2 regions of the Streptomyces sp. NPDC005728 genome follow, and region 1 is predicted to be linked to the other one. Evidence: riboswitches for the same ligand, from Rfam matches in the RefSeq annotation. Region 1 holds a riboswitch; the other holds the start of a gene.
The links. A riboswitch is a leader RNA that binds a small molecule or an ion and turns the genes downstream of it on or off. The one in region 1 is predicted to bind ZMP and ZTP.
Positions count from the first base shown of each region.

Region 1 (3,813 bases):
CAGCCCAAGGTCCTGCACGGCCGGGGCGAGATAGCCGAGATGCTCGACGACGTCTACAGCCGCGACATGACGCACAAGCTGGACCAGTGCGTCATCCAGGGCGACCACGCCGCGTTCTCCGAGTCCTGCGAGTACGCGGACGGCACCCGCGTCCTCGCCGAGTCCATGATCACCCTGCGTGACGGAAAGATCGCCGAGCAGATCCTGATCCAGGCATGGGACGAGTAGGAAGAAGGGTCGCGAGGGTCCAGGTCACCTCCCGGCTGACCTGGACCTTCTCGGCCCGGGCGACCCTGGGGCGGGTGCGGGGCCCTCGGCGGCCAGGACCAGTTTCCGCAGCAGGTCTGCAAGCGTCCGCCGTTCTTCTTCGGTCAGTGCTGCGAGCAGCGCGCCCTCACCCGCGTCCTCCGCTGCCGCATGCGCTTCGAACGCGGCGTGCCCGGCCTCGGTGAGCCGTACCCGCACCCGCCTGCGGTCGCCGGTCTCGTGGGTGCGGGTGATCAGCCCGGCCTCCTCGATGGGCCCGAGCCGCGCCGACAGCGCGCCCCGGGTCAGCCCGAGCCGGTCGGCGAGCAGCGAGGGACTGGACTCGTACGGCGGCCCGGACCTGCGCAGCATCAACAGCACCTTGTACTGCCAGTACTTCAGTCCGTCGGAGTCCAGGACGTCCCGGCGGGCCTGGGCGGTGTGCCGACCGAGGATCGCCAGCCGGGCCACGATCGCCTCCTTGACCGGGTCCAGCCAGTCCAGCTCGCCCACCCAGACGGCCACATGCCGGTCCACCGAGTCCTGCATTACCTGCCCCTCACAGTGGTTTTCTTGTGGATCATTTTCCGGATAACTACCTTGCCCGGCATGACCCCTGCAACGAACGCCTTCGTAGATCTCGACGAACTCCTTCGTTCCGTCCGTGAGTTGAGCGTCGCCGGCCGCTGGGAGCGGGCCGCCCGGCTGCTCGCCGCGGCCGCCGTCGACGAGCCGGCCGCCCGTGCGCGGATCACCCGGGCCGCCGCCGAAGTCGCCCTGGACCGCGACTGGTTCGCTGGAACGGACACTGCGGCCGAGCCGATCGATGCGGCGGAGAAAGAGTTCCCGGACGGCGACTGGGACACGGACTTCCTGCGCCTCAGGCACACCTACGGCCGGCTGCTCCTGGTCGACGGCACGCTGCGCATCGGCCCGGACGGCAAGGACCCCGAGGAGCTCGCCGCCCTCCTCGACCGGGCGGAGGGCCTGCAGGACAGCGCCCCGGACGAGGTGCGCCGGGGTTGGGCGGCGATGTACCGCGGGCTGATCACGGAGAACCACTTCGCCGACCAGGCGACCGCCGCCATGCACTACGCGGCGGCGCTGCGCGCCGGGGAGGACGGCTCGGACGGTCTGCTGGCCCGCGAGGCGCTGCGGCACCTCGGCAGCCTCGACCACGACGCCGGCGACGACGAGCGGGCCGGGGAGCGCTGGCGCCGGGCCACCGCACTGGGCGCCCGGGCCGGTACCGTGCCCGGCACCCTCTCCCAGCAGCTGCTGCTGGCGGTGCTGGCCCGCGGCGCGGGCGACGAGGCGGGCGCCCGGGCCCTGGGGGCGGAGATCGTCCGCTGGGCCGGGGCCGTCGGCGCGGACCGGCTGGCCGCCCAGGCGGCCGCCTTCCTGGCCGGGGCGGATCCCACGGCGCCCGGTCCCGCGGAGGCGGCCTGAGCGCCGCCCGGCCTCTCGGTTACGCTGTGCGCGGGTCGTGACTGGCGCTGAGGTGGAGTACCACCGGGGAGCGGCCCGTGGTGGATGCCGCGCGCCTGGGCGATGAAGGTCAACCAGCTCAGGAGTGCAGATGACACAGGCCCGCCTCATGGACGGCACCGCCCTCGCCCGCCGTATCGTCGAGGACACCGCGAAGAAGGCCGCCGACCTCACCGAGCGGACGGGCAGCGCGCCCTGTCTGGCCACGGTCCTGGTCGGCGAGGACCCGGCGTCCGTCACCTACGTCCGCATGAAGCAGAACCGCTGCCGCAAGGCGGGCATCGAGTCCCGCCACGTGGCGCTGCCCGCCGCCACGACGACCGCCGAACTCGTGGGCACCCTGCGGGAGTTGTCCGGCGACTCGGCCGTGCACGGCATTCTGCTCCAGCACCCGGTGGGCGACCACGTCGACGAGCGGGCCGCGTTCGAGGCGATCGCGCCGGAGAAGGACGTGGACGGCGTCACCTTCGCCTCGTTCGCCACGATGAGCTTCGGCCTGCCGGGCTTCGTCTCCTGCACGCCCGGCGGGATCCTGCGGCTGCTCGACGAGTACGACGTCGACCCGGCCGGGAAGCGGGCCGTGGTGGTGGGCCGCAGCGCGATCCTCGGCAAGCCGGTGGGCATGCTGCTGCTGGCACGGGACGCGACGGTGACGTACTGCCACTCGCGCACCCGGGACCTGGCGGCCGCGGTCCGCGAGGCGGACATCGTGGTGGCCGCCGTGGGCCGGCCGCGCCTCATCCGGGGCCAGGACATCAAGCCGGGCGCCGTCGTCGTCGACGCGGGCTACAACCCCGGCAACGTCGGCGACGTCGACTTCGACTCGGCCGTGGAGCGTGCCTCGCTGATCACTCCGGTGCCGGGCGGTGTCGGACCGATGACGATCGCCACGCTGCTGGAGCAGACCGTGACCGCCGCCGCCCGGCAGCTCGGGGTGTGATCAGCGCATCCAGGCGCTGTACCCCATGACGTCCCCTGCCTTCACGCCGTACTCCGGGGCGTCTTCGGTGAAGGTGTTCTCCATGCCGAGGACAGCACCGGTACGCGGTTCCAGGATCAGCATGTGCCTGATGCCGCCGGTGTCGTACACGTACGCATGGCCCGGGCGGCCCAGCCGGTCGGTCACCTCGCCGGCCGGTCGCAGCCCCTTGGCTTCCGCGAACAGCCGGACGAGGGCCGCCGACTCGCGGGCGCCCAGGGTCCAGTGGTCGAGCAGTTCCCCGACGGCGTCGAGGAGTTCGGCGGTGGTCAGCGGAGCCGTACTGCGGTCGATCTCGGGGCGGACGGTCTCGGTGAGGTAGGCACGCAGGCCCGCTGCGGTGTGCGGCGGGGTCCCCTCGGGCGGGGCGTCGCTCCACATCGGCGGGTACGTGGTCCGGCTGATCACCTGGCCGTCCGCCACCTCGTGCGGGTCGTTGCCCTCGTCGGTGAGGACCGGGCGGCCCGGCCTGCGCGGGTCGGTCGCCACGACCAGTTCGGTGTGGCTGGCGTCCGCCCGCCAGCGCACCACCCGCTCCTCGGGGACGGTGACGGGAGGCTTGTCGTCGCTCATGCCGAGGCTCCACGACTGCACGTGCGTGCCCTTGCGCAGCCCCGGTGAGCCGCCCGATGCGGCCGCGTCGGCCAGGGCGACCAGCTGCTTGAGGGGTACGGACGTGGAGTGGACGTGGACGGTCAGCGGGCCCGGCGCGGCGACGGCCCGCGGTGTGCTCGAACCGCCGAGCACGGCGTTGACGGCGATCGCAAGGACGACGGTGGTGGCGGCGAGGCCCCAGGCCAGCCGGGCGCGCGGGGTACGGCCGGGGAGCACCGGGAGCAGCCGGACACGGCGCCGTGGGCGGTTCTCGCGCAGCAGGCGCCGGAGTCTTTCCTCTGCACGCCGGTCCAGCGGCCCCTCGCCGAAGTCAGGGCCGTCGGTCGGCACCGGGTTGGCGCGGCGCAGGAGTTCGAGTTCGTCAGCCATGTCGGTCGTCCTTGCAGAGGGCCGCGTCGGCGGAGGCGGGCAGGGCTGCCGCAGCGGGCCGCATCCGGTCGATCTCGGCTCTGAGGCGGCGCCGCGCCCGGTGCAGGCGCATCACC
Region 1 is NZ_JBEXYL010000113.1:753-4,565, reverse strand. It holds gene ABZ471_RS41015 (nuclear transport factor 2 family protein) at 1-228, shown strand, start outside; gene ABZ471_RS41010 (MarR family transcriptional regulator) at 253-795, opposite strand; gene ABZ471_RS41005 (hypothetical protein) at 856-1,695, shown strand; ZMP/ZTP riboswitch at 1,723-1,803, shown strand; gene ABZ471_RS41000 (bifunctional 5,10-methylenetetrahydrofolate dehydrogenase/5,10-methenyltetrahydrofolate cyclohydrolase) at 1,826-2,674, shown strand; gene ABZ471_RS40995 (CU044_5270 family protein) at 2,675-3,697, opposite strand; gene ABZ471_RS40990 (sigma-70 family RNA polymerase sigma factor) at 3,690-3,813, opposite strand, start outside.

Region 2 (3,813 bases), on a different contig from region 1:
GGCTCCTCGAACGACGACGGCTACCACAGCGGAGTGCACCGCGGCGGCTTCGGCGGCGGCCACGGCAGCTCCGGCGGCTGACCGAAAACCGGACCGGGATCCGCCGCATGGAACGCCGTACGACCACCCCCCGCCCCGGCTGGCAGCAGACCGTCGAGGAACAGGGGCTCGTCTACCCCCTCACCCGCCACCCCGACGGCGAGCTGCGCCCCTACTGGGACGAGAGCGCCTACTACGTCTTCACGCTGGACGAGGTCGAGGCGCTGGAGGAGACCGTCGAGGAACTGCACCGCATGTGCCTCGCGGCAGCCGAGCACATCGTGGCGAAGAACCGCCTCGCCGACCTCGGCATCACCGACCCGCGTATCGCCGGGGCCGTCACCGAGGCCTGGCACCGCCGCGCCGAACTCCCCTCCGTCTACGGCCGCTTCGACCTCTGCTACGACGGCACCGGCCCGGCGAAGCTCCTGGAGTACAACGCCGACACCCCCACGTCCCTGGTGGAGGCCGCCTCACCCCAGTGGTTCTGGATGGAGGAACGTTTTCCCGGCGCCGACCAGTGGAACTCCCTGCACGAACGCCTCGTCGACGCCTGGCGGAAACAGGCCGCGCTGCTCCCGCCGGGCAGCCCCCTGCACTTCGCGCACTCCTCCGCCGACGAACTCGGCGAGGACCTGATGACGGTCGCCTATCTGAAGGAGACCGCCGAACAGGCCGGCCTCGCCACCGACTGGATCTCCATGGAGGAGATCGGCTGGGACACCCTCTCCGGTCGCTTCGTGGACAACCGGCTCCGCTTCATCCGCAGCATCTTCAAGCTCTATCCGTGGGAGTGGCTCACCACCGACGCCTTCGCCGGGCACGTCCTCGACACCCTGGACAACGGCGGCGGCACCGGCACCACCCTGTGGATCGAACCCGCCTGGAAGATGCTCCTGAGCAACAAGGCCCTCCTGGCGATCCTCTGGGAGCTGTACCCCGGCCACCCGAATCTCCTTCCCTCCTACCTGGACGGCCCCCGCGAGCTGGCGCGATCGACCGGTTACGTCGCCAAGCCCCTGCTCGGCCGCGAGGGCGCGGGCGTGACCGTCCACGAGCCCGGCGCCCCGGCCGTCACACGCGACGAACCCTGCTGCTACCAGCAGCTCGCCCCGCTGCCCGCCTTCGACGGCAACCACGTCGTCCTCGGCGCCTGGGTCGTCCAGGACGAGCCGGCCGGCCTCGGCATCCGCGAGTCCTCGGGCCTGATCACCGACGAGTACGCCCGCTTCCTGCCGCACGTGATCCTCTAGGACGTCCCTAGGCCTCCAGGACCGCCCGCAGCTGGGCGAGTCCCCAGTCGAGGTCCTCCTTGCTGATCACCAGCGGCGGGGCGATCCGGATCGTCGCACCATGGGTGTCCTTCACCAGGACGCCCCGGTCCATCAGGCGCTCGGACACCTGCCGGCCCGTCCCGACGCTCGGCGCGATGTCGACCCCGGCCCACAGCCCGCGCCCGCGCACCGCCGTCACCTTGCCGGTGCCGAGCAGGGCGCCCAGCTCCCGGTGCAGATGCTCGCCGAGCTCGGCGGAGCGTGCCTGGTACTCGCCCGTCCGCAGCATCGCGATCACCTCCAGCGCCACCGCGCAGGCCAGCGGATTCCCGCCGAACGTCGACCCGTGCTCGCCCGGCCGGAACACCCCGAGCACCTCGGTGCTCGACACCACCGCCGACACCGGCAGGATCCCGCCGCCCAGTGCCTTCCCCAGCACATACACATCCGGTACGACGCCCTCGTGCTCGCAGGCGAACGTCCGCCCGGTCCGGCCCAGCCCCGACTGGATCTCGTCGGCGATGAACAGCACGTCCCGCTGCCGGGTCAGCTCGCGCACCGCCGGCAGGTAACCGGCCGGCGGGACGATCACGCCCGACTCGCCCTGGATCGGTTCGAGCAGTACCGCGACCGTGTTCTCGGTGAGCGCCGACCGCATCGCGGTCAGGTCGCCGTACGGCACGATCTGGAAGCCCGGCGTGTAGGGCCCGAAGTCCGCCCGTGCCTCGGGGTCGGTGGAGAAGCTGATGACCGTCGTCGTACGCCCGTGGAAGTTGCCGGTCGCGACCACGATCTTCGCCATCTCCGCGGGCACCCCCTTCACCCGGTACCCCCACTTCCGGGCGGTCTTCACCGCCGTCTCCACCGCCTCGACGCCGGTGTTCATCGGCAGCACCATCGACATGCCGCACAGATGGGCCAGCTGCTCGCAGAACGCGGCGAACCGGTCGTGGTGGAACGCCCGCGACGTCAGCGTCACCCGCTCCAGCTGCGCCTTGGCCGCCTCCACCAGCCGCCGGTGGCCGTGGCCGAAGTTCAGGGCCGAGTACCCGGCCAGCAGGTCGAGGTAGCGCCGCCCCTCGACATCCGTCATCCAGGCCCCGTCCGCGGTGGCCACGACCACGGGCAGCGGATGGTAGTTGTGCGCACTGTGGGCGTCGGCGGCGGTGATGAGCGTCTCCGTAGCGTTCACGGGAACTCCAGAGGGCCAGAGAGTCGGGATGCACCCCCTTTCTTATCCTCGCTCGCATGGTGGACGCGGGAACTGCACGATCCGGCGCGCCCGGTAGGCTGATCACCGGGTCGTGACTGGCGCGCTGGGATGGGACGGACCATCGGGGAGCGGCCCGAGTGGGAATGAGTGCCGTGCGCCTGGGCCGAACGTGAACGCTGTACGCACACCGTCCGGAGGTCCCCATGCCAGAGCAGTCCCCGTCCACCGAGTCCACTGCCTTCCGCGCCGCCCTCGACGTGATCCGTGCCGTCGAGCCGCGGGTGGCCGACGCCATCGGCCAGGAGGTGGCCGACCAGCGCGAGATGCTCAAGCTGATCGCCTCCGAGAACTACGCCTCCCCGGCCACCCTGCTGGCGATGGGCAACTGGTTCAGCGACAAGTACGCCGAGGGCACCATCGGCCGCCGCTTCTACGCCGGCTGCCGCAACGTCGACACGGTGGAGTCCCTGGCCGCCGAGCACGCCAAGGCCCTCTTCGGCGCCCGCCACGCCTACGTCCAGCCGCACTCCGGCATCGACGCCAACCTCGTCGCCTTCTGGGCCGTCCTCGCGGACCGGGTGGAGGCCCCGTTCCTGGAGAAGACCGGCGTCCGCCAGGTCAACGACCTCTCCGAGGCCGACTGGGCCCAGCTCCGCCAGGCCTTCGGCAACCAGCGCATGCTCGGCATGTCCCTGGACGCCGGCGGCCACCTCACCCACGGCTTCCGCCCGAACATCTCCGGCAAGATGTTCGACCAGCGCTCCTACGGCACCGACCCGGCCACGGGACTCATCGACTACGAGGCCCTGCGCGCCCAGGCCCGCGAGTTCAAGCCCCTGATCATCGTCGCCGGCTACTCGGCGTACCCGCGTCTGGTGAACTTCCGGATCATGCGCGAGATCGCCGACGAGGTCGGGGCGACCCTGATGGTCGACATGGCCCACTTCGCCGGTCTGGTCGCCGGCAAGGTCCTGACCGGCGACTTCGACCCGGTTCCGCACGCCCAGATCGTCACCACGACCACCCACAAGTCCCTGCGCGGCCCGCGCGGCGGCATGGTCCTGTGCGACGACTCCCTGAAGGACCAGGTCGACCGCGGCTGCCCGATGGTCCTCGGCGGTCCGCTCCCGCACGTCATGGCCGCGAAGGCCGTCGCCCTCGCCGAGGCCCGCCGGCCCTCCTTCCAGGACTACGCCCAGCGCATCGTCGACAACTCCCGCGCCCTCGCCGAGGGCCTGATGCGCCGCGGCGCCACCCTGGTCACCGGCGGCACGGACAACCACCTCA
Region 2 is NZ_JBEXYL010000063.1:26,822-30,634, reverse strand. It holds gene ABZ471_RS32625 (hypothetical protein) at 1-81, shown strand, start outside; gene ABZ471_RS32620 (glutathionylspermidine synthase family protein) at 108-1,292, shown strand; gene rocD (ornithine--oxo-acid transaminase) at 1,300-2,505, opposite strand; ZMP/ZTP riboswitch at 2,608-2,697, shown strand; gene ABZ471_RS32610 (glycine hydroxymethyltransferase) at 2,730-3,813, shown strand, end outside.
Region 2: it holds a riboswitch for ZMP and ZTP, as region 1 does, so the genes downstream of both, ABZ471_RS32610 (glycine hydroxymethyltransferase) here and ABZ471_RS41000 (bifunctional 5,10-methylenetetrahydrofolate dehydrogenase/5,10-methenyltetrahydrofolate cyclohydrolase) in region 1, are expected to answer to the same signal.